DNA from 2 places in the Natronincola ferrireducens genome. Region 1 is predicted to be linked to the other one. Evidence: a T-box and tRNA genes for the amino acid it is inferred to sense, from the RefSeq annotation. Region 1 holds a T-box; the other holds one or more tRNA genes.

Evidence for each region. A T-box is a leader RNA that pairs with one kind of tRNA and senses whether it is charged. The one in region 1 lies ahead of pheS (phenylalanine--tRNA ligase subunit alpha), so its partner is inferred to be a tRNA-Phe.
Region 2: it encodes a tRNA-Phe, which carries the amino acid that the T-box ahead of pheS (phenylalanine--tRNA ligase subunit alpha) is inferred to sense. The anticodon was not compared.

The regions. Positions count from the first base shown of each region.
Region 1 is NZ_FNFP01000003.1:252,116-265,535, reverse strand. Features, by position in the region: gene BLS22_RS09520 (U32 family peptidase) at 1-1,943, opposite strand, end outside; gene zapA (cell division protein ZapA) at 2,050-2,619, opposite strand; gene pheT (phenylalanine--tRNA ligase subunit beta) at 2,886-5,279, opposite strand; gene pheS (phenylalanine--tRNA ligase subunit alpha) at 5,458-6,477, opposite strand; T-box leader at 6,546-6,767, opposite strand; gene BLS22_RS15635 (YqzL family protein) at 6,778-6,870, opposite strand; gene BLS22_RS09495 (TrmH family RNA methyltransferase) at 6,986-7,789, opposite strand; gene BLS22_RS09490 (potassium channel family protein) at 7,870-8,514, opposite strand; gene BLS22_RS09485 (TrkH family potassium uptake protein) at 8,527-9,876, opposite strand; gene rplT (50S ribosomal protein L20) at 10,053-10,412, opposite strand; gene rpmI (50S ribosomal protein L35) at 10,441-10,632, opposite strand; gene infC (translation initiation factor IF-3) at 10,653-11,111, opposite strand; gene ftsH (ATP-dependent zinc metalloprotease FtsH) at 11,652-13,100, shown strand; gene thrS (threonine--tRNA ligase) at 13,158-13,420, opposite strand, start outside.
Region 2 is NZ_FNFP01000002.1:531,382-547,932, reverse strand. Features, by position in the region: gene BLS22_RS08270 (LysR family transcriptional regulator) at 1-396, shown strand, start outside; gene BLS22_RS08265 (M20 metallopeptidase family protein) at 553-1,728, shown strand; gene BLS22_RS08260 (hypothetical protein) at 1,764-2,945, shown strand; gene BLS22_RS08255 (DUF554 domain-containing protein) at 3,561-4,274, shown strand; gene BLS22_RS15500 (hypothetical protein) at 4,509-4,631, shown strand; gene BLS22_RS08250 (hypothetical protein) at 5,000-5,743, opposite strand; tRNA gene BLS22_RS08245 (tRNA-Asn) at 6,149-6,223, shown strand; tRNA gene BLS22_RS08240 (tRNA-Leu) at 6,232-6,320, shown strand; tRNA gene BLS22_RS08235 (tRNA-Gly) at 6,328-6,401, shown strand; tRNA gene BLS22_RS08230 (tRNA-Lys) at 6,419-6,494, shown strand; tRNA gene BLS22_RS08225 (tRNA-Ser) at 6,500-6,588, shown strand; tRNA gene BLS22_RS08220 (tRNA-Ser) at 6,612-6,703, shown strand; tRNA gene BLS22_RS08215 (tRNA-Pro) at 6,708-6,784, shown strand; tRNA gene BLS22_RS08210 (tRNA-Ile) at 6,818-6,894, shown strand; tRNA gene BLS22_RS08205 (tRNA-Trp) at 6,935-7,010, shown strand; tRNA gene BLS22_RS08200 (tRNA-Pro) at 7,015-7,091, shown strand; tRNA gene BLS22_RS08195 (tRNA-Ile) at 7,107-7,183, shown strand; tRNA gene BLS22_RS08190 (tRNA-Phe) at 7,188-7,263, shown strand; gene BLS22_RS08185 (ATP-dependent helicase) at 7,419-9,350, shown strand; gene BLS22_RS08180 (sigma-54 interaction domain-containing protein) at 9,478-10,962, opposite strand; gene BLS22_RS08175 (asparaginase) at 11,367-12,359, opposite strand; gene BLS22_RS08170 (lactate utilization protein) at 13,080-13,691, shown strand; gene BLS22_RS08165 (cysteine desulfurase family protein) at 14,064-15,221, shown strand; gene thiI (tRNA uracil 4-sulfurtransferase ThiI) at 15,229-16,404, shown strand; gene moaC (cyclic pyranopterin monophosphate synthase MoaC) at 16,430-16,551, shown strand, end outside.

The DNA.
Region 1 (13,420 bases):
GTGTTACTATTCAGCGTATTTAATGAAGTATCAGCTATGACAGTTTTACCTAAAGTGTTTTTAGTAAAATCTATCATCCCCAACTCTCCAGCCAAAATCCCATCTATCCTATGATTTTGTAGGACTTCTTGGATTCCTTCGTTTTCCTCATCCTTAATGATAGAAGGACTTCTGAAAAATATTTCTACTTCTTTAGCTCTACATAGTTCTATGGCTTCTTGAAGAGCTTCTATGTTTCCATAATACACCCTATCTATCTTTTCTTCAAGTGCTGCCTTTAATTGTTCTAATGTATCTACTTTTATTGATAGTTTTGGTATAGTAACTTGATCATTTTTTTCCCTCTTTAATTTTAAAAATGTAGGACAAAATATTTCTTTTTTGTTCGATATATATTTTCTTTTCCCTTTGTTTTTTCTAAGATTGATTAGTTCTTCTATTGCATCCCGTCGAACCTTATTGATGATGGAAAGAGATAGGGCAGTGTTATCCTCTAAGTCAACCTTCATATCCATTAACTCAAAGGGGGTGTTACCTAGTTTTCCTAAGCTTTCTCTAATTTTTTCTTTTGTTAAGGCTACCTTTTGAGCTTTTTCTACGGGTTCTAGACTTTCCTTATAGATATTATTCCCCTCTTCATCCCAAATATAGAGCTTTAATGGCATGCCATAATATAGCTTTACTTGTCCATAGAGTTTTACTTTTCTATTTTCTACATTTTTATTGTAGGATTTTTCTAAAGTCTTCATTAGCTGTAGATCTAATGTTTTATATACCTCATCACCTTTTTTGATATTACCCTCCAGCTGAATTTCTACTACTTCCCCTGCCTTTGCTTCATGGGTTAGCTTATTGTATAAAAACAGCTTATTGATAATCCCTCCAGTTCTATCTCTTATATCACCCCAAATCTCAATACCATCTCCCTGCCTAATGTCCTCAGCCAGTTTCAGTCGCATCCTCATTTTTCTACTATCATATTCCTCTACCTTCCCCAGAAATAAGCCCCTATTATTTGGCTTGTCTATATTCAATTTTTCTTTTTTAAAAGGATTTAAGATATATCCCTCAGTAAATTTACGATTAAACACCTGAGTTATCTGTTTTTCTATTTCTTTATCCTTTAACTTTTCTTTATAAAGTAGATAAGCATCTATTGCCCTTCTGTAAGCATTTACAATAGATACCACATATTGAGGTTTTTTCATTCTTCCTTCTATCTTAAAAGATGTAACACCACTTTCGATTATTTCTCCAACCTTCCCTAAAGTATTTAAATCCCTCATACTTAAATAATATAGGGCTGATCCTCTACTGTTGTTTTTATCTAATGACAAAATCTCATAGGGTTTTCTACAGGGTTGTGCACATCGTCCCCGATTGCCACTACGACCTCCTATAAAACTACTCATAAGACATTGCCCTGAATAACTATAGCATAGGGCACCATGGATAAATACCTCCAATTCCACGGGAGAGTTCCTATGAATTCTTTGTATATCTCCTAAAGACAGCTCCCTAGCTAAAACTACTCGTTTTACCCCCATCTCGTATAGTAGTTGGATACCCAAACTATTGTGTAGCGTCATTTGGGTGCTACAATGGATTTCTAGGTGTGGAAAATAATCCCTTAGGATTTTTACTACACCTAAATCCTGTACAATAACAGCATCTACCCCGATTTGATATAAGCTAGATACATATTGTAATAGTTCTTTCATCTCCGTATCCTTGATCAGTGTATTGATAGTAACATAAACCTTCACGCCTCGAATATGGGCATATTCTATCGCTTCCTCTAAAGCAGGAATATCAAAGTTTGAAGCATAGGCCCTAGCACTAAAAACCCTTCCCCCCAAATAAACTGCATCTGCCCCATTTTGCACCGCTGCCACAAAAGCCTCATAGGAGCCTGCAGGTGCCAACAATTCTACTTTCTTCATAAATCATAACAACCTTTCCTATTTATGTTTATAAAAATAAATATCTTTTGCAAAATAAAAAGTAGCAATATTATTATATCACTACTTTTAAAAAAATTTCATTTTCTTACTTATGCTTGTGGCTTTTTATTTTGGAAGTAACCTCTGTAGTGTTTACATATTCCTCTAAATCCTTCCGCAGTTGAACCAGCTTGATTTGGTTTTCAAAGAGCTTATTTTGAAGGTCATTGATAATTGTCTCAGCTTTAGACAAGTCTTCTTCTTTACTTATTAATTTTTCTTCAAGGTCTATTCTTTCTGCCTCTAGCCTTTCTTTGTAGCTAATCAACTCTTCTACTTGATTTTGTAAAAACTGTAGACCTTCCTTTTTTTCTTCTAACTCCCTTGCAACAAAAGTATATTGGTCTTTTAATTCTTCTAATTCGTTTAAGGGGTCAGTGTGCTCTCTTTTTACTGTATCAACATGGGCTTGTAGCTTCAAAAACTGATCTGCTATATTAATGGAGGTTAATACCGCAATCATAGATGTGCTTAATTTGTTATTGTGCTTTGCTACTTCATCCATTTGTTCATCAACAAAGCTTCCAACCTTTAATAAATAATCCTTAGGCTCTGCCCCTGCAATAGGATAATCTTGTCCATTTATTTTAACTGTAACCTTATTCTTTTTCTCCATAGTAAATCAACCCCTTACTGGACTTATGCAATTAAGTATTATATATGATTTCTGTATAAAAGAACAATATCCTTCAAGAAATTATAAGAAAAATATATTTTTTATTATAAAACAGTGTTTTAAAAAGATTTACCTTTCAAAGAACGTCTATGTTGAAACAAATAATTGAATTTATAAATTCTACAAAATTCCATAAATTTTATAATGGCTATTGATTAAAAAAGACAAACTATGGAATATTATGACTCCATAGTTTGCATTTTCTATTAATCTCTTAAGGTTCCCCCTAGGATTTCTTTGATGTTTACTAAAATCTTCTCATGTACTGTATTTACTTCTTCATCCTTCAAGGTTCGGTTCTTATGTCTATAGGTTAATGTATAAGCTACACTCTTATAGCCTTCAGCCACTTGGTTTCCTTGATAAACATCAAAGAGTTTATAGCTTTCTAACATTTCTCCACCATTTTTCAGGATAATATCTTCTATCTCCTGTACCAAGGTATCTTCCTTCACTACTACAGCAAAATCTCTAGTAATAGCAGGGTATTTAGGTAGTGGTTCATACATAGTATCCAATCTAGTTAATTGTAAAAGTAATTCAAAATCTAATTCAGCACAATAACACTTTTTGTTTATTCCATAGTTTTCCATAACCTCTGGATGAATTTCTCCCAAAATTCCAATCATCTGTTCACCGTAAATTATGTTTCCACATCTACCTGGATGGAAGGTCGGATGATGTTTTTCTACTTGATAGCTATGGCCTTTGATTCCTAGTCTTTCTAACAAACCCTCTACTACACCCTTTAAGGTAAAGAAATCTTCTTCCCCATACATACCAATTACTACATTTAATAACTCATGAGGTAATTTTTTGGAACCATCTGGTTTAGAAATAAAAATTCTTCCTAATTCAAATCCTCTAAATCCTTCTACCTTTCTATTAAAGTTCCTTGCCATAACCTCCAGCAAATTTGGGAGTAAGCTAGTTCTCATAACACTTGTCTCATCTCCAAGAGGGTTTAACAGTGTGATGAAGTTTCGCTTAATACTATTCTCCCCTAATCTAATTTTATCAGCACTTTTAGGGCTAATAAAGGAATAGGTTAATACTTCATTTAGTCCCATAGCATTTAATGCTTCTTTTGTAATATCTTCGATAATTTGACCATTTGTTTTTCTTCCAGCAACAATACTACCCTTTGCCATCGTTGCAGGGATGCGGTCATACCCAAATATTCGTCCTATTTCTTCTACAAAATCTGCTTCTTGATCTAGGTCAATACGATAAGTAGGAACTGTCACTACTAATGTATTCCCTTTATCCTCTGCTGTTATTTCTAAGGTTTTCAAAATATTTATCATTTCTTCATTGGTAAGCTCAGTGCCTAATAGATCATTAATTCGTTGAGGTCGAATATTTCTTTCAATAGCCTTTTTTCCCACTGGATAAACATCTACAGCCCCTCTTAAAATCTTTCCTGCCCCTAATTCTTCTATCAATTGGCAAGCCCTATCAGCAGCTAATCTTGCAATGTTAGGGTCCTGACCCTTTTCAAATCGTGCAGAAGCCTCTGTTCTCAGACCCAGCTGTTTTGATGTTAATCGTGTTGCTTCTGGATTAAAATAAGCTGATTCTAATAAAATATTTTTTGTATCATTTGTAATCTCTGATTCTTCACCACCCATTACCCCAGCAATTGCTAAAGTTTTGTTTGTATCACATATCATGGTCATAGAATCCTTTAATTTTCTTTCAATACCATCTAAGGTTTTAAAAGTTTCATCATTAGTGGCTTTTTTTACAACAATTGTATTGTTATCAACATAGTCCATATCAAAGGCATGGAGAGGTTGACCATATTCCAGCATAACATAATTTGTTATATCTACAATATTATTAATAGGTCTTATTCCTGCTTTTGCTAACCTTTTCTGCATCCATTGGGGAGATGGTTTTATAACAACATCTTCTATCACTCTAGCAACATATCTCTGACAACCCTCAGTGTCTTCTATAATAACCTTAGCTTTTGCTGATGCCTCTTCTTGGACTTCCGACACATTAACTTCAGGATATCTTAATGTTGAACCAATGGTGGCAGCCACTTCTCTAGCTATACCAATCATACTTAAGCAATCTGGTCTATTGGAGGTTATTTCAAACTCTATTATTTCATCTTCCAGGTTAATAGCCTTTACAAAATTTTCTCCTAAGGGATATTGCTGATCTAATATCCAAATACCATCCTTCATATCTTCAGGTATTACAGATTTAGATATTCCTAGTTCATCTTGAGAAATAAGCATTCCTTCAGAAGCCTCTCCTCTAAGCTTACCCCTCTTTATTTTTACACCTCCAGGAAGGTTAGCGCCATTTAAAGCTACAGGCACATAATCTCCTACAGTTATATTGGTGGCTCCTGTTACAATTTGTAGTTTTTCATTGCCAACATTTACTTTCGTAACAACTAGCTTATCAGCATTGGGATGGGGGGCAATTTCCTCGATCACACCAATTACAACCCCTTTAATACCAATACCTATTTTTTTAACTTCTTCCACCTTTGAACCAGACATCGTCATTCTATCACAAAGTTCTTTTGTTTCCATATTTATATTAACATACTGTTTTAGCCATTCTATGGGTACCAACATAAGTAAAATCCTCCTTCTTTCTTCTATGCTATTTTTTATTAAATCTCTGTTAAACGCTATTGTTGATTTTCACATTCTATGAATTCTTGACTTCTGTCAGCTCAGAGTGACAATCCCTCAATATCTTGCCATAGTTTTATTTATACAATATGAACATCTATCTTTAACATAGCCTTTATTAAAATTGATTTAAAAATCTCATATCATTTTCAAAGAACAATCGAATATCATCTATACCGTATTTCAACATAGTCAAACGGTCAATCCCCATCCCAAAGGCAAATCCACTATATATTTCTGGATCTATCCCACAATTTCTAAGAACATTTGGGTGTACCATCCCAGCACCTAATAGTTCAATCCAACCACTGCCCTTACAAAATCCACATCCATCCCCACCACATTTAAAGCAGGAGGCATCCACCTCAGCACTGGGCTCTGTAAAGGGAAAATAATGGGGTCTAAATTTAATTTCTGTATGACTTCCAAGAAATGCTTTAGCAAATACCTCTAAAGTTCCCTTTAAATCTCCTAATGTGATTCCCTTGTCTATTACTAAGCCCTCCAGTTGATGAAACATAGGGGAGTGGGTAGCATCTGGGGTATCATTTCTGAAACACCTTCCTGGAGAAATAATTCGAATAGGTGGTTTAATTTTTTCCATAACCCTTACTTGTACAGGAGATGTCTGGGTTCTTAAAATAACATCTTCATTGATATAGAAGGTATCTGTCATATCCCTTGAGGGATGATTGGCTGGTGCATTTAACGCATCAAAGTTATAATAAACAGTTTCTACCTCTGGGCCTTCTGCAATCTTGAAGCCCATACCAATGAAAATATTTTTCAACTCATCCAGTCCCTGGGTTAAGGGATGCTTCTTGCCCAGTTTAATCTCTTTACCCGGCATAGTAATATCAATTGCTTCGGCTGCCAATTGTCTTTCTAAATCTTTTGTCTTTAAAAGACTTTTAGCTTCTTCTAGTAAAGCTTCTATCGTTTCCCTTACTTCATTAGCTACTTTTCCTATTTTAGGTCTTTCTTCTGGAGATAAGCTTCCCATCCCCCTAAGTACTTCTGTTAATTCACCTTTTTTTCCTAAATATTTTACCCTAGCTTTTTCTAAGGCCTCCATTGAATTTGCAGCAGCAATTTCATTTTTAGCAGTTTCCTGCAGTCCTTTAAGCTTATTTTCCATCATAATACTCCTTCCTAATTATTATTTATTATTGTAGTATGCAAAAAAATAAAAACCTTCATCCCACAAAAAGGGACGAAGGTTTGCTCCGCGGTACCACCCTAGTAGTATCCTTTTGGATACCTCTCTAAAAGACATTAACGGTGTCTTGCCGATAAAGCCTACTGTTTTCCTTCAGCTCTATAGCTCTGGAGGGAACTTCTGCTATAGGTTTCGAAGTGCTTTCAGCCTGCGGCAGCTTCTCTCTTGTAAATATTGTATAGCATACTTTACTCCATCTTAGCTAATTTTATTATATATTTATTGATTCATCCTAAGTTTTTTATACATCATATAGGCTTTTATGGAGCCAGTTAGTTCAAATATTCTCCAAAAGGTATCTGCTGTCTTCAACGAACCACACCCTTCCCTAAGCCATTTATTGTAGATTTATTATAGCATAGGTTTTGTGTGGAAACAAGGGTAAATAGGTGAAATGTAGATCATTTTTTGAAATCTCTATCAATTTCTAGAGCCCCTTTGCTTCTACCACCTTATAGATTAAAATAGCAGCAGCTACTGATGCATTTAAGGACTCTATTTTCCCTAGAATAGGTATTTTTACAAGTTCATCTGCCTTTTCCAGTAAAGTCTCATCAATACCGTTGGCTTCATTGCCAATAATGATAGCAATCTTATTTTTATAATCCACATCTAAGTAGGTTTTTGGGGTGTCTAAATCACTGGCTATCAATTTCACACTATTATCTTTTAATATGTTAATCCATTCCTCATTACTATTTGTTTCAATAACTGGAATATGCAATAAAGCTCCCATTGTAGCTCTAATCGTTTTACTGTTATAGGGGTCTACACAACCCTTTGTTAAGATGATTCCATCTGCTCCTGCAGCCTCAGCTGTCCGAAGAATAGTACCCATATTTCCAGGGTCTTGGACTCTATCCAATATAACAAAAAAAGCATCTTCTGAAATTTTTATGGATTGCAAGTTATTTTCTGGCATAGAAACAACAGCTATGATTCCCTGGGGATTTTCAGTGTCTGATATTTTAAGTAATAACTCTCTAGTTATTTCATAGGATCTGTAATCTTTCTTTACCTTTTCAAGCAACGCCCCTCCACCCTGTAGTTTTACCAAGTCCTCTGTATAAAACACATAATGTATGGGAATTTGGTGTAGAAGACATTCCTCCAGTACCCGAATACCTTCTATTACAAATTGTTTATGAAGCCTTCTATTCTTTTTAGCCTGTAATCCCTTTACATGCTTAATTATCTTATTTTGTTGACTAGTAATTTTATCCCGTTCCATTAAATCTCACCTAATTTTGTATTTATTTTTCAGGTTGTTGAAAAAGCTTTAAGCTTATATAATTTTTCAACAGTCTCATTTTATTTTTGTAGTCTTTTTAAATCATTATTATGGCCAATTACTACCAAAACATCACCCTTATGGATATTGTCATAGGCTGTGGGAGACACATTAATATGGTTACCATGTTTGATTGCCATAATATTAATGCCGTATTTTGAACGAATGTTCAAATCTAGTAAGGTTTTTTCATGCCATTCCTCCAAGGCCGTTATCTCCATAATACTATATTCTGGAGCCAACTCGATGTAATCTAATATATTGGTGGAAATAAGATTGTGGGCAACCCTCATCCCCATATCTCTTTCAGGGAAAACAACTCTATCGGCACCAATTTTGTATAATACCTTGGCATGAATTTCACTTTGAGCCTTGGCCACCACGTATTTTACACCTAAATCCTTTACAATTAAAGTAGCCATAATTGAAGACTGTATATCAGATCCTATCGTGATAACCGCCACATCAAAATTTCTTATACCTAAGGAACGGAGGGCATTTTCATCAGTTGCATCCGCTTCAACAGCATGGGTCACTTTATCAGATATACTTTGCACTGTTTCCTCGTTTTCATCTATGGCCAATACATCATTTCCTAATTTATAAAGATTTTCTGCAACACTTCTACCAAATCGTCCACAGCCAATGATTACATATTGTTTCATTTTTCCACCTTCCTAACCTACCAATATTTTCCCTTCTGGGTATTTTATTATTCCTCTATTTTTTCTTTGTTGTCTTGCCAATGCATAGGCAATGGTTAAGGGACCTACTCTCCCGGCAAACATCATAAATATAATAACTAATCGTCCCATATTACTTAATTGTGACGTAATACCTAGAGATAAGCCTACCGTTCCAAAGGCAGAAGTAGTTTCAAACAATATTTCTTCAAAAGTAAATCCTGCTTCTGTTATCATCAAGATCATAGTAATAACGGTAATCAAGGTTAATCCTATGACCGCCACCGTAATAGACCGATTAACAATATCTCTAGAAATCCTTCTATTAAATACTTCTGTGTCTTCTTTACCCCTTATGACAGAGACAACCGAGAATAGAATCACCCCTAAGGTTGCAGTTTTAATACCCCCTGCTGTGGATGCAGGAGAACCTCCTATATACATCAGTATAATTGTAAGCATTTTGGATGCATTGGTCATTTCATCTAATACTATTGTATTGAAGCCAGCTGTTCTGGTGGTCATAGATTGAAAAAATCCTGCCAGCAATTTTCCTCCAAAGTTTAGATTCCCTAGGGTTTCAGGATTGTTCCACTCTAACAATAAAAATAGTCCAAACCCTAATGCCAGTAACAATACAGTTACAAATAACACCATTTTCGTATGCAGTGACAATCGTTTTAAACTTTTTTGATTCGTTAAATCTACTAAAACAGAAAAGCCTATTCCTCCAATAATAACCAATGACCCTATACTAAAGTTCACAATAGGATCTGTCACATAGGGTGTAAGCCCTCGTCCTTCTCCAATCAAGTCAAATCCTGCGTTGCAGAAGGCAGAAATAGCATGAAATATTGAATAGGCTATCCCTTGAATCCATCCATATTCCGGAACAAAACGAAAGGATAAAAATAAAGCACCAATACCTTCTATAATAAAAGTACCCATAATAATGTATTTCGTAAATCTAACAATACCTGCCAAAGAGTATTGATTAAGGGCTTCCTGGATAATCAACCTCTCCCTTAGAGAAATCTTTTTGCCTAGAAGAACAAAAACCATTGTAGCCATTGTCATGAAACCTAGACCACCAATTTGTATCAATATTAAAATGACAGTTTTTCCAAAGGTACTCCAATAGGTTCCTGTATCTACTACTGCTAACCCCGTAACACATACAGCAGATGTGGCAGTAAATAAAGCATTGATAAACCCCACCCGTTCTCCCACTTCAGAAGCAATGGGTGTATTCAATAGTATAGCTCCTATCATAATTACCGATGCAAATCCCATCACTAAAATCTGGGTCGGATCTAGGTGAATACTGCCTATTTTGCTCTTCATTGTATAACACCGCCTAATATTTACAAGAATTATGTATATTTGTCTATATTATAGTCGTTTTATCCTAATAATTCCAGTTAAACTTTATTTCTACTTAGCTATTATAAATATAGCAATCAAAAAATATACTTGTATAAAATCATTTAAAGAGTCCTCATACAAGGACTCTTAAGTTCTTAAGCATTTAATTTTTCTTTAGCTACATTTACTAATTGAGCAAAACCTTCTTTATCATAAATCGCCATTTCAGCTAATACTTTTCTGTTCATTTGAATGCCCGCTGTTTTTAATCCATTCATAAATCTTGAGTAAGATAATCCATTTGCTCTAGCAGCAGCATTTATTCTTGTAATCCATAGCTTTCTAAAATCTCTTTTTCTTAGCTTTCTACCAACATAAGCATGCTTTAAAGCCTTCATTACAAACTGATTTGCTGGTCTAAATAATTTACTTCTTGCTCCTCTAAAACCTTTTGCAAGCTTCAATATTTTTTTATGTTTCTTTTTGGCATTAACCGCCTTTTTTACTCTAGCCATTATTTACTACCTCCCTTTACGATATCTACTATGCTAAAATTTGTGCTAATGTCTTGGCTTCACCTTTAAATACCAGTGTAGCTTTACGTAGGTTTCTTTTTCTCTTAGCAGATTTTTTAGTTAAGATATGGCTTTTGAAAGCCTTCATTCGCTTAATTTTACCTGTTTTTGTCTTTTTAAATCTTTTTGAAGCACCTCTATGACTTTTCATTTTTGGCATTGTTGTTTCCTCCTTCTAATCTATAAATTCTTGGGAGTCAAAACCATAATCATTTGTTTCCCTTCTAGTTTTGCTTCTTTTTCAACTTGACTAATTTCACTTAGCAAATTTTTAAACTCATCAATTACTTTCTTACCTATACTTATATTACTAAGTTCTCTTCCTCTAAAACGTAAAGTTACCTTCACTTTATCGCCATTTTTTAAGAACTTAATAGCTTGATTTGCCTTTACCTCAATATCATGCTTTTCAATATTGGGACTAAGTCTAATTTCTTTAATCGTAATAACCTTTTGATTCTTTTTGGCTTCTTTTTCCTTTTTGGCCAGCTCGTATTTGTACTTTCCATAGTCCATAATTCTACAAACCGGGGGCTTAGCCTGTGGTGCAATTTTAACTAAATCTAAGTTCTTACTGTTAGCTAGCTTTTGTGCATCCTTAGCCGTCATAATACCTAATTGTTCACTATTGGAATCAATTAGTCTAACTTCCTTATCCCTAATTTCTTCATTGATCTGAAGTTCATTAATATCTCTAATAACTTGACACCTCCCATAATAATTTACAACAAAAAAACGAATAGTATTTTACTATCCGCTTCTATTACAATAACATAACAATCTCTAGTTTATTTGGATTCCGTTAGTTATTAACCTTAACAACCTCTGTTGTAAGGTGAGAAGCGGTACCTTCTGCTTTGTTTTCTATATCATAATATCAATCATTTAATAATCTGTCAAGTTTTTTTATTGTCTATTTTTATTTTTTATTTTTACTATATGTCGATTCATTGAAAAAATACAATTATTTTCCTTGATTTTTATGCTACATCTCTATCATTTTTAATGATGGTTTTGGGTATGCTAAATTTAAAGACAGTATAAGGTGGTGATTCAGTGAAGAAGAAAAAAATAATACTTACATTTTTCTTGATTTTTCTTGGTTTAACTATTATCTCAAGTTTTTCATTGTTTTCAGGAGATGAAATAAATCATGGTTTTAGCAGTAAAAATCGTTTAATGCTTATTGGAATTACAGGTTTCTTGTTTGTCTATTATATTAAATTAGATAAACCCTTTCAATATGCTCATGCAACTATAAACAATGACAAAAAAGAAAGTGACCAAAAAGATAATGAGTTTTTTACAAAGCCTAAAGTAACTTTTGAGGATGTAGCAGGCTTGGATGAAGTAAAGGAAGAGTTAATCGAAGTTATTGACTTCATTAATCAATCAGAGAAATACAAAAAAATGGGTGCAAAAATTCCTAAAGGAATTTTATTTCATGGACCCCCTGGCACTGGTAAAACTTTACTAGCCTCAGCTGTTGCAGGAGAAACAAAATCATCTTTTTTTACTGCCAGTGGCTCAGAGTTTGTAGAAAAATATGTAGGTGTTGGAGCAAAAAGAGTTCGTACCTTATTTGAAAAGGCAAAAAAAGAAGCCCCCAGTGTTATCTTTATTGATGAAATTGATGCTATCGGTGCTAAAAGACATATGGATAGTAACAATGAAAAGGATCAAACCCTTAACCAGCTATTGGTAGAATTAGACGGCTTCAATACTGATCAAACTGTTGTTGTTATTGGAGCTACTAATCGAATGGATTTGCTGGATGAAGCCCTACTTCGCCCAGGGCGTTTTGATCGCCATATGTATATTGGTAACCCCAATGTTAGAGCACGAGAAGAGATATTGAAGGTTCATACAAAAAATAAACCCTTGGCTTCAGATGTAAAGATTGATGATTTAGCTAAAAAAACCCATGGTATGAGTGGTGCCCATCTATCCAATATTGCCAATGAGGCAGCCATCATTGCTGTTAGGGAAAACCAAACTATTATTTCCATAAAGCATTTTGAGCAGGCTATAGAAAGGGTTATTGCAGGATTACAGGTTAAAAACCCTACAGTCCTTTTAAAAGAAAAGCAAATTGTATCTTATCACGAGGCTGGCCATGCCTTAATTGGCAAGATTTTAAATACCGATGTGGTACAAAAGGTATCAATTATCCCTAGAGGACAGGCTTTAGGCTATGTTCTTCATATGCCTCAGGATGACCGATACATTATGACGAAGGAAGAGCTCTGCAATAAAATTATGGTTATGTTAGGAGGCAGAGCTGCTGAAGAATTGATTTTTGGTCACCTTTCCACCGGTGCAAAGGATGACCTAAAAAAGGTAACAGAGATAGCTATGCAAATGGTATGTGAGTATGGTATGAGTGACTTAGGCTATATGTCTAATAACCCCACCATGATGCAGGTTTTGGGCAAACAAATTAATAAAGAAATGAATAAAATTATTGACGAGTGCTATGATCATACAAAGCAGCAATTAAAGGTCTATCAGGAGGAATTAGAAAAAATAGCTTCAACATTGATGGAGCGTGAAACATTGAATGGTGATGAATTAACTGCCCTCTTAGGAGACTTTAAAAGAAAAGATGAGACATTGGAAGCAGTATAAAAACAGACTACAATAGAAATGGGGAGAACTTATCTCCCCATTTCTTTATTTTATATCTTATATGGATTTACTTACTATTTCTTTTAAAATATCTTGAATAAAGTCATTGGATTTTACTACCCCAAGCTCACCCTTATCTCTAGATCTTACTGCTACAGATTCTGTTTCTACTTCCTTATCCCCTATAACTAGCATATAAGGCACTCTAGAAAGCTGGGCTTCTCGGATTTTAAAGCCGATTTTTTCATTTCTATTATCTACTTCTACTCTAATACCCTCCTCAGCCATTTTATCCCTAAGATTTAGAGCATATTCACGAT
Region 2 (16,551 bases), on a different contig from region 1:
AATCCACTAAGCAACCATGAATATATATTACTTAAAGAATTTGAGAAGCAACCATTAATCTCCTTGTCCTTAAATAATCCTAAGGATAGTTTTATTTTTAATGTATTACAAGATGCTTATGAAGATTGCATAATTTCAATAAATCCCAAATTCACAGCATTACAATTAGAGTCTTACTTTGAACATATTGCTAATAGTGATGGGATTGGGTTAACATATTATGATAGTTGGTTTAATTGCAATCAATATCATGTAGGCTTTGAGGGCAAATTACCTTATGTGATGATACCATTTAATCCTGCTTGTACATATACTGTTGGTATTATAAGTCATAAAAATCAAAAATTATCTAAAGACGCAAAAGAATTTATTCAGTATGTAAAAAAACAATTATAGCGGTAATATAAATAAAATTTATATAATTATAAATTTTAAATATTGTACAACGTAATCCCCACAATGGTAAGATAACATTGTGGGGATTACGTTATCTTGCATTATAAAAGTAGGTTGAGTTTAAATTCAACAAATATTGTATTGGAGGTGTAAAACATTAAAAGTTTTATAGAACAATCAAAAGAGATTGAAGACTATTTACTTGAAATTAGACGATATCTTCATCAAAATCCTGAATTAGGAACAGAATTACCTAAAACAACTAAGTTTGTAAAAGAAAAATTGATAGAGTTAGGGTGTAAGCCTGAAGAAATATGCAAATGTGGCATAACAGCCACAATTGGTGGTAAAAACCCAGGAAAAACAATATTGTTACGTGCCGATATGGATGCGTTGCCTATGCAAGAAGAAAGTGGCCTTGAATTTACTTCCCTACATTCAGGTCATGCACATACATGTGGACATGATTTACACACAGCATTTCTTATTGGAGCTGCAAAATTGCTTAAAGAAAGAGAAGACGAAATACAAGGTACTATCAAGCTTATGTTTCAACCTGGAGAAGAGTCTCTTACAGGTGCCATAGATATGATTAAAGCAGGCATCTTAGAATCACCAAAGGTTGACGCAGCAATGGGGGTACATGTACAACCTTTATTACCATTAAATCATTTAAACTTTGCAAAGGGAGCCTTCTTATCATCAACAGATATTCTCGAAATAACAGTACAGGGACAAAGTTGCCATGCTAGTCAACCACATTTGGGAATAGATCCCATCAACGTTGCTGCCCACATTATATTAGCATTACAATCTTTACAAGTCAAAGAAGTCCCTACTAATGAAGCAGTAGTTCTCAATATTTGCGAAGTAAAATCAGGATATACAAGTAATATAGTGCCAGATCAAGCGGTTTTAAGGGGAACGTTGCGAACTTATAATCCTGAGCTTAGAAAAAAAATTATTGAACATTGCAATAAGCTTGTTGAATTAACAGCTAAAGCTTTTAATGCTACTGCCAAGTTTGAGGTAGTAGAAAGTTGTCCATCTGCTATTAATGATCATAAATTAGTTGAGGATATGGGGGAATATATATCAAACTTAGGTATTGATTTTACTACAGATCCAAATTATAGACTGCAGGTATCTGATGACTTTGGTTTTATTTCAGAGCTTGTACCAAGTATTTTCTTTATAATTGGATGCAAGCCAGAAGGAACACAGGCAAGTCATAATCATAATTCTAAGGTAGTATACAATGAAGAGGTACTACACATGGGGGCAGCATTATTTGCAGAATGTGCATTTAACTGGTTAAAAAATAAACAATAATAATTTCAATAAAATTATAAGAAGGAGTGATTATTTTGACAGCTATTTATGCATTTACAATTATATTGGTTATATTTGCAATTGGTGAACTTTGTTCCTCTAAAACAAATGCCATGTTATCTCAAGCTCTTGTTGGGGCTATATTATTACTTTTCTATTACTGGTTAGGTTTTCCTAAAACTTTAGTAACAGATGCAGGTATAGATAAAATAGGTTCAGTAATTAGTGGTATATTAATTGCTGGTGTAGGTACTACTATAGACTTTAAAGAACTTGCAAGACAGTGGAAAACGATTCTAATTGCTGTTACATCAGTTATCACAGGTGTTATTGGTATAATTATTATTGGTGGAATGATTATAGAGCCTGAGCAAGCGATAGCAGGAGCTCCTATTTTCTCAGGATCTATATCTGCTGTAATTATTATGAGTGAACATTTTAACGCAAATGGCATGCAATATCTTGCAGCACTGTGCAGCATGTTATTGACTGTACAAACCTTTGTGGGTCTACCGTTATCTACAATTATGATGCGTAAAGCTTCTGTTGACTTTTTAAAAGATCGTGGAAATATTGAGCAATATGCACTTATTGAGCAATATGCAGCTACGGCAGAAAAAACAGATAATATAAGAAAGAAATTATTAAATTTACCACCTGAGATGAGTACCAGTGTTGTTATATTGGCTAAACTTGGTATTGCAGCTACAATTGCAAATGTGCTAGTTGGTTTGACAAATGGAATAATTCATTATATGGTAATGTCTTTATTTATGGGAATTATTCTTACTGCAATTGGATTCTTAGATGAAAATTCTTTAAATAAAACAGGTTGTTCAGGCCTTTTTATGGTACTAATTTTAGCTGGGTTATTTAGAAGCTTTGCAAATATAACCCCCCAAGATGTACTGGGAATGATTGTTCCTTTAGCTGTAGTATTAGGTATTGGAAGTGTTTGTACAGGTATAATGTCTGTTATGTTAGCTAAGATAACAAAAGTCAATACCTATTTAGCTATTGCATTAAGTTTAACTTGTATGTATGGTTTTCCAACAACATTATTTATATCTGAAGATGTAGCTAAAGCTTATGGAAAGACAGCTGAGGAGTACACAGCCCTAAGAAATTACTTAGTTCCTAAAATTGTAACTGCTGGAATAGCAACTGTAACAATTGCTTCAGTAATAATCGCGAACTATGCAATAAAATTAATTTAATTATTTCAGTTGTGTAAAAATTATATAGTAATAGCATCCCTTAGGATAGCATAATTTTGTTCTTGGCTTTTTCTAAAGCGATAAACTTGAATATAGATATATGCCAAGTAAACTATAGACGAAAATTTTTTAAGCTCTTAAGTTTACTCATTCCATACTACCTTAAACCTAACTTATTTTATATATGGAAAAGCAGTCTAATATATACTTTATTCTTTATTCTTACATCATTTAATGGGCCTTCATTCCAAGGCCCATTGTTTAAGAACTTAGTAATACAGCTACGATTCTTAGTGTGTAGAATTTTATTAGAGATATTTGAAATACTTCTTTTACCATCGATATTAACAATGCCTGTCATTAGATTGGGCAAATGACTTAACTAAGGTTTTGATAACTTTAAATTTAGAGCTTCTATGAAATTTACAACTTCTTGGTTATTGCCAATACTTGTGATAGGTATAAGTTTAAATCATCCTTGTGTATGGTGTTGGAGCCTTTTTTACACAAGTATTAGAATTTATGTTGTTTTTTATTTCTATAATTTATTGCAGCAAAATGTTGGAAGTAGTTTACTTTAATGGTATCTAATGCATTAATAAGGAGTGTTATATTATGCCCTATGGAATTATAATAAATTGTGCAATCGTGGCATTGGGTGGAATTTTAGGAAGTATTTTAGGAAAATATATTCCACAGCGAATATGTGATTTCTTGTCTAAATTATTTGGAATTACTTCAATTACCATAGGAATTACACTTATGGGTAAAATAAATTCGTTATCAGCTGTTATGTTGGCATTAATATTAGGTGCTATTGTTGGTGAAGGATTTCGTTTTGAAGATAAACTAAAATCACTTTCTGTTAAACTGAAATCAGTTGAAGAACATTATGTTAATAAAAATGGGATAAATCGAAATCAATCTACAGAAAAATTTATAAGTATTTTGATTCTAATTTGTACTGGTAGTACAGGCCTAATGGGTGCTATGACTGAAGCGATGACTAATGATGCTTCAATTCTAGTTGCAAAATCTGTTTTAGATTTATTTGCTTCAGCAATATTTGCTTCTACATTGGGAATATCAATTTGTCTAATAGCTATTCCTCAATTTCTAATCTACATTAGTTTATTTTTATTATCAAGATTCATTACACCATATGTAACACCTTACATGGTAGCTGATTTTATGGCATGTGGAGGAGTAATTGCTTTTGTTACAGGACTTAGAATAGCAGAAATTAAATCGATGAATTTGTCTAGTCTACTTCCTGCATTACTGTTTGTTATGCCCATATCTTGGTTATGGATGTTAGTGTTTAGTTAATAAAGATTAAGATGTGTGGAGTGCTATAGCCTAACTGGACATGTATAAATGTTTCTCGTCGTTTTCTTAGAATTCCTTATTAAATTAATAGAATACTGATTATCTACATTAAAACATCTAAATAAAGTTACATAATTAATCCTATATTTATTAACATTATAGATTTGGTGTTAGTATAAAAGTATAGACACGAAAATTAGGATATAATATTTATGTCTGAAAAGAAGTATCCACATGAAACAAAACGATAACCGATATGACGATGATTTTAACAAAATGCTAGTTGATCTCTACAATACAACTAATCATACCTTCAAAAGCCAAAGGAATCGTCTAGAATCATTAAAAATAAACTAATTAAAGAACATATCCCTAGAATCTATATGGAAAGTAAGGGCCGATATGAAGCTCTCAAAATCCATGAACAGATGAAAAAGGAGAAGCTACTTGAAACTATACCAAGTCTCAAAACAGTTCAACGCCTCATTTTAAAGATGCCATTGCACAATCTGTTTAAACTATCTCAGGATTACGGTTGTTTCAACCTTATCGTACAAAAAGATTTAGATTTTCAAGTGAAATTCATCAATGCTGTTAGATAAATATAAGCATAAAAATATCTTAGGTAAAAATATGTCTTTACTATCTAAACAGGGAATTTTTTTAGATACAATATCAGCTATGAGTTACAAACTCATAGCTGATATTGTATCTATACTGAACTCCTAGTGCTTTCTAGCAGCTACTTGGGGCGAAGACCTTATAGTATTTAGATTTTTATCTAATACCATCATTTGATATATTTTAAAAATCATTAAATGTAGACTTTTTACTATTCTAGAAAATCGATCCCAATTTTCTTCCTTACTAACATCTCTATATAGTCCGTTAATCTCTAATTGGAAAGAAGGAATTCCTATATCATCCCATATAGTTTTTACTACTGTTCCAGCTTTATCTGCGTTAAAATAATGGTTAAATCGTACATTCATGATATTTTGGCTTTTAAAGCTATTAACAATAATACTTTCAATTTCTTTACCAATAGATAAGCCATTAAGGGTGCCTACGTCAACTGTGAGATTTCTTTTTTTATCTAAACCATGGAGATCTATTAAACAAGCAAGAGAATGCTCTTTAATTTTTTTCAAAAGAAAATTTTTATATGGACAGTTTATATCGTTATTAGAATCACCTCCCCCAGTGAAGGTACGATAAATCACATGACAATTAGTAATATCCCCTAATAATAGAGCTATACTTCCTGTGAAAATATCAGGCTTTTTTACTTTAAAACTTCTTATTTGCTTTACAGCATGGGGTGCTGAAACAATAATAGGTATACTACCTTCCCTATATTTAAAGAGATTATCTTTATCTTCGCCAAAATAGTTGTTAGCTGCAAATTGTTTTTCAAACTGGAAAGCCTTTGTAACAAATTTAAGTCCAGGATTTACAGAGGTACTCATTATATGTCACCATCCTTTATTTAATCTCCAATTAAGTACAATTACAATTAAGCTTTATCAATAAAAGTCTTTTCAAATATAGTTTTCTTCATATAGCCACAATAATATAAGAGTAAATAATAGGCATATACAATTGTAAAAATGATGCATAATATAAAGAAAATATTTAAGCATCAATAAATATACACTAAAAGTATAATATGTAAAAAATTACATAAAATTATATATAAAAAATAGGCTTGTATATGTTGACAAATTTATTTAAAAGTGTATAATAGAATATGTCGTTAAATTAAGTGTAACAGTTGTGAAGGGTTAAAATAGCTGGCAATAATTTATTTTAAAATCCTACTTGACAACATAGCACAATTATTATTATAATATGCTTATCGCTTAAATTAACCTTCCAGAGTAGCTCAATGGTGGAGCACCCGGCTGTTAACCGGTAGGTTGGAGGTTCGAGTCCTCTCTCTGGAGCCAGCAACAGTGCCGAAGTGGCGGAACTGGCAGACGCACAGGACTTAAAATCCTGCGGTCCTTCAAGATCGTACCGGTTCGATTCCGGTCTTCGGCACCATATGTATGCGGGTGTAGTTCAGTGGTAGAACTTCAGCCTTCCAAGCTGACCGCGAGGGTTCGATTCCCTTCACCCGCTCCACTAATTTAATAATATAAGACCCATTAGCTCAGTCGGTAGAGCACCTGACTTTTAATCAGGGTGTCCCGCGTTCGAGTCGCGGATGGGTCACCACTTATGGAGAGGTGTCCGAGCGGTTTAAGGAGCTGGTCTTGAAAACCAGTGACTCCGAAAGGGGCCGTGGGTTCGAATCCCACCCTCTCCGCCATAAAATTAATTTTTATGCTATTAGGAGAAGTACTCAAGTAGGCTGAAGAGGACGGTTTGCTAAACCGTTAGGTCGTGTAAGCGGCGCGCGGGTTCGAATCCCGCCTTCTCCGCCATCATCCGGGTGTAGCGCAGTTTGGTAGCGCACATGGTTTGGGACCATGGGGTCGGGAGTTCGAATCTCTCCACCCGGACCATTTAACTTAATAAACACCTTATTTTATAAATAAGGGCCTTTAGCTCAGTTGGTCAGAGCGTCCGGCTCATAACCGGCAGGTCCGGGGTTCGAGTCCCTGAAGGCCCACCATATTTCATCTTAGATTCCACCATGATAAAATAAACTGAATAGGGGTGTAGTTCAGTTGGTAGAACGTCGGTCTCCAAAACCGAATGTCGTGGGTTCAAATCCTGTCGCCCCTGCCATCATCCGGGTGTAGCGCAGTTTGGTAGCGCACATGGTTTGGGACCATGGGGTCGGGAGTTCGAATCTCTCCACCCGGACCATTTAAAAATTCATAAGGGCTCATAGCTCAGCTGGTTAGAGCGCACGCCTGATAAGCGTGAGGTCGGTGGTTCGAGTCCACTTGAGCCCACCAATTTGCCCAGATAGCTCAGTCGGTAGAGCAGGGGACTGAAAATCCCCGTGTCGGTGGTTCGATTCCGCCTCTGGGCACCAATTCCATAAAACTAGTACACATGTACTAGTTTTTAAATTTTTGTAGATATATTTAAATAGAATGGAGTTAGATATATTATATAGGTATTATATCTATAGCTTTAATAGGGAATTTGATATAATACCTATATATATTGCTAGTAAAGAGGTGAGTTATGGATAGTATATTTAATAAATTGAATGAAGAGCAAATAGAAGCAGTACAACACTACGAAGGCCCCTGTATGGTTTATGCCGGTCCTGGATCAGGAAAAACAACGGTTATTGCCTATAGAATTGTCCACTTAATTCAGCATCATAAGGTAAATCCAAATAATATTCTAGTGATTACCTTTACTAAAGCTGCTGCAGAAGAAATGAAGATGAGATTTCAGCAGATGATAACAACTATCCCTAAAAAGGATGGTAATGTGAATTTTGGGACCTTTCATTCGATTTTTTTTAGAATTATAAAAAGCTATTATCCTTATAGGTTAGAAAATGTATTAAATGAGGGAGAACGATATCTAGTTGGTAAGAATATAATAAAAACTTTACAATTAGACAATTATGAGGATGAAGAATTTGTAAAAGATGTATTATTAGATATATCCCTGTATAAAAATCAACTCCTAGAGGACAATGAATTTCAACCTCAATCTATTGGCCTAAAGGATTTTCAAAGAGTACTTACAGCCTATGAAAATTATAAAAAAGACTGTAAAAAAATTGATTTTGACGATATGCTAACAGAATGCTATTCATTGTTATACAATAACCCTGCAATCCTACAAAAACTAAGAAAATCCTTTACCTATATCTTGATAGATGAGTTTCAAGATATAAATAGTATTCAATTTGCAATTATTCAGCTTCTTACTAAGCCAAGCAATAACCTATTTGTGGTGGGAGATGATGACCAATCCATATATAGTTTCAGAGGCGCTAAACCTCGATTTATATTAGATTTTGACAAGATATACCCCGACACTAAAAAAGTCATACTAAATAGAAACTATCGTTCACAAGAAAAGATTATCGATACCGCCAACAGCTTAATAGAAAACAACATCTATCGTGTAAAAAAGAATATCCTTCCCATGCTAGAACCGGGAGTGGATATAAATTATATTACCCCTAAAGATAAAGAGGAAGAAAATGAAAGGGTTACCGATATTATTCATCAACTAATTAAGATGGGATACAACTATGAAGAAATTGCTATTATCTATAGAACCAATATAACAGCAACTTCAATAATTGATACCTTATTGGACCATAATATTCCGTATATTACTAGAGATCATGTATATAATCTATACGATCATTGGGTAGCAAAGGATATAATTAGCTACCTGATTGCTGCCCATAACACAGTAGATAAAGAGGCTGTAAGACGTATTATCAATAAACCAACAAGATACATAACTAGAAAAGCTCTGTCACAAGTCATGGATCATCATAAAGATTTAATTACATCTTTAAAATTGAAAGGAGATCTAAAGACTTATCAAAAGAAGTATCTTGAGAATTTAGAGTTGGACTTAAAACGGATAAGAGGGTTTAGCACCTACGAGGCTTTTAGTTATATACGAGAGGTAGTAGGCTATGACCAATATATAGAAGACTATTGTAGGGATAAAAGTATTGGAGGGGCTAAGCTATTTGAAATATTAGATGAACTAGAAGACATAACAAAAAAACGTTCTAACCCCCAACAATTCCTTCAACATGTGATAGACTTTAAAAACACTTTTAAAGTAAAAGAGGATGATAAAACAAATCAAAATAAAGTTCAACTGTTGACGATGCATGGAGCCAAAGGATTAGAGTTTAGAGCTGTAATCATTGTATCTGTTTTAGAGGATGTTATTCCCCATACCAAAAGCCTTGAAGATAATCATCTTATTGAAGAAGAAAGACGATTGTTTTATGTTGGGATGACAAGGGCTAAGGAATTATTGTATATTAGCTCTCCTTTGTATAAAAAAGATAAAAAGCTTCAGCCATCAAGATTTGTAGAAGAGATGAAAAAAAATTGTCCTAGAATAACAAAGTATAAAAAATTCCATAAGATTATTATTAAACACTTAAATGAGAGAATGTAAGAGATTAACATGATATAAAATTCAATAAACGGTTATAAAGTATAATGTCTAAAGAGGCTGTTAATATGGACTTATGGATTGATAGGAAGCTAATAATCCATAAGTCCATATTAAGTATGATTTACTATTAACTAGAAGATGTATCATAATCCTGTAGAATAACTTCAGCAATCTTATACTTATTCATTTTTCTAACGATAGTAGGTTGACTAACGCCTAGGACTTTAGCAACTTCTCTAGTGGTTTTATATTTTGTCACTGCTTTGTGAATAATTTGCTTTTCTATTTCTTCAATAGTATCTTTAAGATTTTTTGTTGCAGAGGAAATTTTAATATCAGATGAATTCTCACTTTCATTTATAATATAATTAGGTAAGTTTTGGGGGGATATATTATCCTGTTGTGTAGTAATAATTACTCGTTCAATAATATTTTCTAATTCCCTAACATTTCCAGGCCATGTATACTTCATTAAAATAGCTACAGTACTAGAGTCTAATCGTTTTGACATATTAAATTTTTTATTATATTTCCGTAAAAAATGTCTTATTAATGGAAAAATATCCTCAGGTCTTTCCCTGAGGGAGGGTATATGTATAGGAACAACATTTAAACGATAAAAAAGATCCTCTCTAAACTTTTTTTCGTTTACCATGCTTTGCAAATCCTTATTAGTAGCAGCTATAATTCGTGCATCAATTGGAATCGATGTTAATCCACCAACCCGTTGTATTTCTTTATCTTGGATGACCTGCAATATTTTGACTTGAAGACTTAAAGGCAATTCCCCAATCTCATCTAAAAAGATTGTACCCCTATGGGCTAATTCAAATAAACCTTTTTTTCCTTGTTTTTTAGAACCAGTAAAGGCACCATATTCATATCCAAATAGCTCTGATTCCAACAATAATTCTGGAATAGCACCGCAATTAACTTTGATGAGAGAATGATCCTTTCGAGAACCTGATTCATGAATAAATTTAGCGATTTCTCCCTTTCCTACGCCAGATTCTCCAGTAATTAGTACAGTAGAGTCTACTTGTGCTAATCTTTTGGCCAATTGTAATATATCCTTCATTATTTGGCTTTCTATAATAAAATTATTTATCACAATTTGTTGTTTTTCCCGTAGCTCTTCTAATTGATTTTGGATATCCTCTAATTCATTTTTTAAAACAATAAGCTCTGTAATGTCCCTGGAAGTACTAATAATTTTATAAATATTACCCTCTTGATCTAAAATAGGATTACCAGTAATTAGTATCTTTTTACCCTTTTTATTACTATGAAGGATAGAAATCTGTTCTTTCTTTTTAAGGACTTCTTTAACTACAGAATGAGAAAAGATACCCATTTTTTCTAATACTTCAACATTTTTTCCTATTAATTCCTCTCTTTGTATTTCGTATAGCTGTTCACAGGCTTTGTTTGCCCATAATGTATTACCGTGCTTATCATCAATAGTAATAGCATCTTGAATAGAATCCAATATGGAATCAAAATCTTCAAAATGATTACTAGGGATAATCCCATGAATTTCATCACAATGGTATAAAAAACCGCCATAGATAGGATTATTTTTGTTTTTTTCTAGAATAAAAACATTTCCCATAAATTTTTTTTCAGGCTCCAAAGAAATTACTTCAAAAACATTTAAATCGATGGACTTAAGAATAACCGATAGTATAGTACTATTACTAATTTCTAAAAAGTCATGTTGAAGCTTTAGAGCCTTTTTGTTTGAATAATAGAGTTCTCCCTGAGCATTAAAGATTATAATACCTATAGGTAATAAATCTAATAATGGTTCTATATGTTTAATAATATACGCCTCCCTTTGTTAATAAAAGATGTTGGTTTGCTAAACGGCGATAGCATATAAAACAAATATGTTTAAATTTTCTATAAATTTCAAAAAAATCCTTCTTTTATGTTAATAAAATAAGAAATACTTTATTAACACATAGGTTAATAAAGTATTTTAAATAGCAGTGACTAGATATCAGGGAAATAAAGCTATTGATACTGACTATACTCAATGATTTCCTTTAGAGCAGTTAAATCAGTAGTTATACTTAAGGCTAACATTAACTTAATTCGGGCTTTTTGGCCTGGCAAATCCCCTCCTAAAATAACTCCTAAATTCCTTAGTTGTCGTCCACCACCGTCATAACCATAGGTATCTAAAACACGACCTGTAGGACATCTAGAAACCATCATAACAGCAACATTATGATTTATAGCATACTTTATACCCTCTATCATTTTAGGTGGGACATTACCTCTTCCTAGGGCTTCGATGACGATACCTTTAGCCCCTGAATCGATACAGTATTTTAGTAATCGAGAGTCCATACCCGCAACGCACTTAATTAAATCTACATTTAACTCAATAGATTTGGCAGGGATATGTTGTCTATCAATTATCTCTCTATGAAAAATAACTTTATCGTTATCCACTATGCCGAGGGCACCAAACTCTAAGGATTTAAAAGTATCTAAGCTTAATGTGTTTGTTTTGGTAACTTCGCTGGCTGCATTAACTCCATTATTCATTACAACTAAAACACCTTTATTCATTGCATGGGGGGAGATAGCAGTACACACTGCTGCTGCTAAATTACTTGGTCCATCATAACCAAGTTCGGAACTGTTTCGCATTGCACCAGCAACTACAATAGGTTTGGAACATTTGATTGTTAAATCTAATAAATAAGCAGTTTCTTCAAGGGTATCAGTTCCGTGGGTAATAATAACACCGGCTATATCTGGTCTATGTATTGTTTTAACAACAAGGCTTTGTAGTTCCATCATCATAGTAGGATCAATATGGGGACCTGGTAGCTTTGAAAAATTAATAGCTTCAATTTCAGCAAATTTGTCTATGTTGGTTACTAGAGACATGATTTCTTCATTAGAGAGGGAAGGAATTGCTGCACCAACTCTGGGATCTACAGACATTGAAATAGTGCCACCAGTAAAAATAATAGCAACTTTTGGTTTACTCATAAATAACCTCCTAATAAAAATGATATACTTAACTATATATTAACAAATTAATTTATTCATTTCAAAGAAATAGATATAAACTTAGGTTGTGAAAATACAGGAAAATAGAGAACTTCTATTTAGATTGTGGTAAGATTTATTATTTCTTATACATAGACTCTGTTAAACGCTACTGTTGATTTTCACATTCTATGAATTTTTAAATTCTGTCATCCTGAGGGGAACCGAACAATCTAAGATTCTTTGCTATGCTGAGAGCGACAATCCCTCAATATGTTGTCATAGTTTTATTTATACAATATCAACATCTATCTTTAACATGGCCTATACATAAAAAAAGTCCGGGTAAAAAAACCCGGATGAAATAAAAATATAGTTTGTTTAAAAGGGGTATTGGGAATAGAGATTATATTTACGAGGTTATCAGGGGGATAACCACATATAGATTATAACAAATTTCGACAAAACACGCAACGTTTTGTCGAAAATCATCGAAAAATATTTAGGAATTACTTTTTGTTTAAATAAATTTCTTAAGTATTTGGATGAACTATCGATATAGTATATAATATAGAAAGATATAAAATGAGACTTAATTCATAAGGAGATAATCAAAAACTTTAATTTTATGTTAGTCGCTTAGTTTGTTTATCTATAAGGAGAGGAAGTCTTAGCAGTACAAGTACACCAAAGGATAAAATAAAAAAAGGTGGGATGGAAATGAATGAACGTATAAAAATAGTAATAAATAATTTGGAGAAGAGAAAAATTCCTGCTAAGTATTTTAGCACTAGAGAAGAAGCTGAGAAAGAAATACTTAGAGAAACCAAAAATTTTAAAAATATAGGTATCGGTGGTTCTATGACAATTATGGAAATGAAGCTTCATGAAACCTTAGCCAATAAAGACAAAAATGTATATTGGCATTGGCTTGTAGAACCAGAAGAAAGAGATGAAACCAGAAGACAAGCAGCCAATGCAGATGTTTATTTAACTAGTACCAATGCTTTAACGGAAAATGGAGAGTTAGTGAATATAGATGGTATGGGAAATAGAGTCAGTGGTATGTATTATGGTCCTAAAAAAGTAATTGTCCTATGTGGAGTTAACAAAATATGCCATGATTTAGTTAGTGCTATGGATAGAATAAAGAAAGAAGCCTGTCCTCCCAATGCCAAACGATTAGGTTTGAAAACTCCCTGTAGTATTACAGGAAGCTGTAATGATTGTTTAAGTGAAGAAAGAATGTGTAATGTAACAGTAATTATCAATCATAAGCCTATGGCTGTAGATTTAAAGGTATATATTATTGGAGAATCCTTAGGATACTAAAAGCTGTCACAGTATTCATTTGTTATATAAAGGATAGTAGGTTTCATGATAGTTTAAGATAATCTTTTCCTTTCCTAAATGGTGGTGTATGCCTCAAATAGATTAGGAAACACTAACATTAGTGGAGTTAAACTTTACAAATAAATATTATTTATATATTATAGTAGCTGTAATAAAATGAAACCTAATTCGGAGTAAATTTTGATCCCACTGAATTGTAGTGGAGTTTACTTTGAGGATGTAGTGCTTGATCTCTGGATTAAATAAGGAGAAGGCCCAAAGCTATGATTTGGAGGCAGTCGTTTAGTTTATTCACCAAAAACAGGGGTCCTAGCAATACACCAAAGCATAAAATAGTGAGGGTGTTGAATTATGGAAATTTATTTAGACAATGCTGCCACTACTAAGCCTGCAGATGAGGTGGTAGAGGCTATGTTAAAATCTCTTAAAGAGATGTATGGGAACCCATCTTCTTTACATAGAAAAGGTGTAGAAATAGAAAGAGAAATAAAAAAAGCTAGAAAATCGGTAGCAAAAGCTTTAGGGTGTAGCGAAAAGGAAGTGATTTTCACTTCAGGAGGAACAGAGGCTAACAACTTAGCCATCAGAGGGTTAATCAAGGCTAATAAAAGAAATGGCAATCATCTTATTACATCAAAGATAGAACACAAATCTGTTTTAGCACTTTACAATGAATTAGAAGACGAAGGATATAGGGTAACGTACTTAGATGTGGATGAAAATGGTTTCATTTCTCTTGAAGAAATAGAAAGGGTGATTTCTTCAGATACAGTTTTAGTCAGTATTATGCATGTGAATAATGAAATTGGCAGTATACAACCTATTAATGAAGTGGGCAAAATCATAAAGAAAAAGAATCCCAAAGCTTTATTCCATGTTGATGGTGTACAGTCCTTTGGAAAAATTAAATTTGCCCTCAGAGATTTATCTGTGGATAGTTTCTCCATAAGTGGACATAAATTTCATGGACCTAAGGGGATTGGAGCCCTCTACATAAAAAACAATGTAAAGATAAAACCCTTCTTAATTGGTGGGGGACAAGAGGCTTCATTAAGAAGTGGAACTGAAAATGTTCCTGGTATACTAGGATTAGGTAAAGCTGTAGAGTTGATGATAGAAAACCAAGAAAAAAATATACATAAAATAAAGCATGTTAAAAGTTATCTGCTAAAGTTAATGGAACAAGAGCTAGAGGATATTTCTATTACCAGTAAAGAAAATGAGGAATATGCTCCTCATATTATCAATGTTTCCTTACTGGGGATTAGAAGTGAAATTATGCTCCATAGCTTAGAGGGAGATGGTATATATGTATCTTCAGGATCTGCCTGTTCAGCTAAGAAAAGAGGCTATAGTCATGTTCTAGAGGCTATGGGCATGAAGGAAGCTTATATAGATAGTGCTATAAGAATTAGTTTAAGCTACACCAATACAGAAGAAGAAATAGCTTATGCAGTAGACAAAATAAAAAAACACTTAACTAGTTTAAGGAAAATTATTAAGAGGTGAGAAATCATTGGATAAGGTAATTATTATCCGGTATGGAGAAATCATACTAAAAGGATTAAACAAAAGATTTTTTGAAGACAAACTTGTAAAGCATATTCGACAAGCCCTAAAAGATTTGGGAAATTTGAAGGTCTATAAGGAACACAGTAGAATTTATGTTGATGTAGAAGAGTATAATGAAAATGAAATTATTGACAGGGTAAAGAGGGTTTTTGGTGTTGTTTCAATAAGTCCTGCTAAAAGATTTCCCATGGATATGGATATAATGAAAAGGGTAGCCCTAGAAGAAATGAAGCTAAGAATGGAAGACGGAGATATAAAAACCTTTAAAGTGGAGAGCAAAAGAGGAGATAAAAACTTTCCTATGAAGTCCCCAGAACTTAGTAGAGAAATAGGAGGATTTATTCTAAGTAATGTTGACCAATTGGCAGTAGATGTACATAACCCAGATGTTAGCATTCATATAGAGGTAAGAAATTGGGGCTTTGTCTTTAGCAAAAAAATAGAGGGTTTTGGAGGTCTGCCTTTAGGAACCAATGGGAAGGCACTGTTATTGCTTTCAGGTGGAATTGATAGTCCCGTAGCTGGATGGCTTGTAGGGAAGCGTGGTGTGGAAATCGAAGCTATTCATTTTCATAGTTATCCTTTTACAAGCGAGAGAGCCAAAGAAAAAGTAGTGGATTTGGCAAAGCTTATTGCTTCATATTGTGGAAATTTTAAATTACGGTCTATAAATCTATTACCCATCCAAAAGGAAATCAATGAAAAGTGTCCTGAAGAAGAAATGACTATTTTATCAAGACGTTTCATGATGAAGATTGCTGAAAAAATAGCCCAACAATCAGGTTGTGATGCATTAGTAACAGGTGAAAGCATCGGACAGGTGGCTAGTCAAACGGTGAAAAGCTTACATGTAACAAATGCAGCAGTAGAAATGCCAGTATTTAGGCCTTTAATTGCTATGGATAAAGTAGATATTATGGATTTAGCCAAAAAAATTGGCACCTATGAAACCTCTATACTTCCTTTTGAAGACTGTTGTACAGTTTTTTTACCAAAGCATCCGATTACGCAACCTAGATTAGAAAGAATTTTACATTCTGAAGGATTACTTAATGTAGAAGAACTAATCGACGAAGCCATTGAAAATATGGAAGAAGAAATTATTCAAGTAGAGGATTAAATAACTTAAAGGGGAGGAAAAAATAATGAATAGGTTTACTCACTTTAATGAAGAAGGACGAGCAAAAATGGTGGAGGTAGGGAATAAATTAAACACAAAGCGGGAAGCGGTAGCTAGTGGAAGTATTTATATGATGCCAGAAACCTT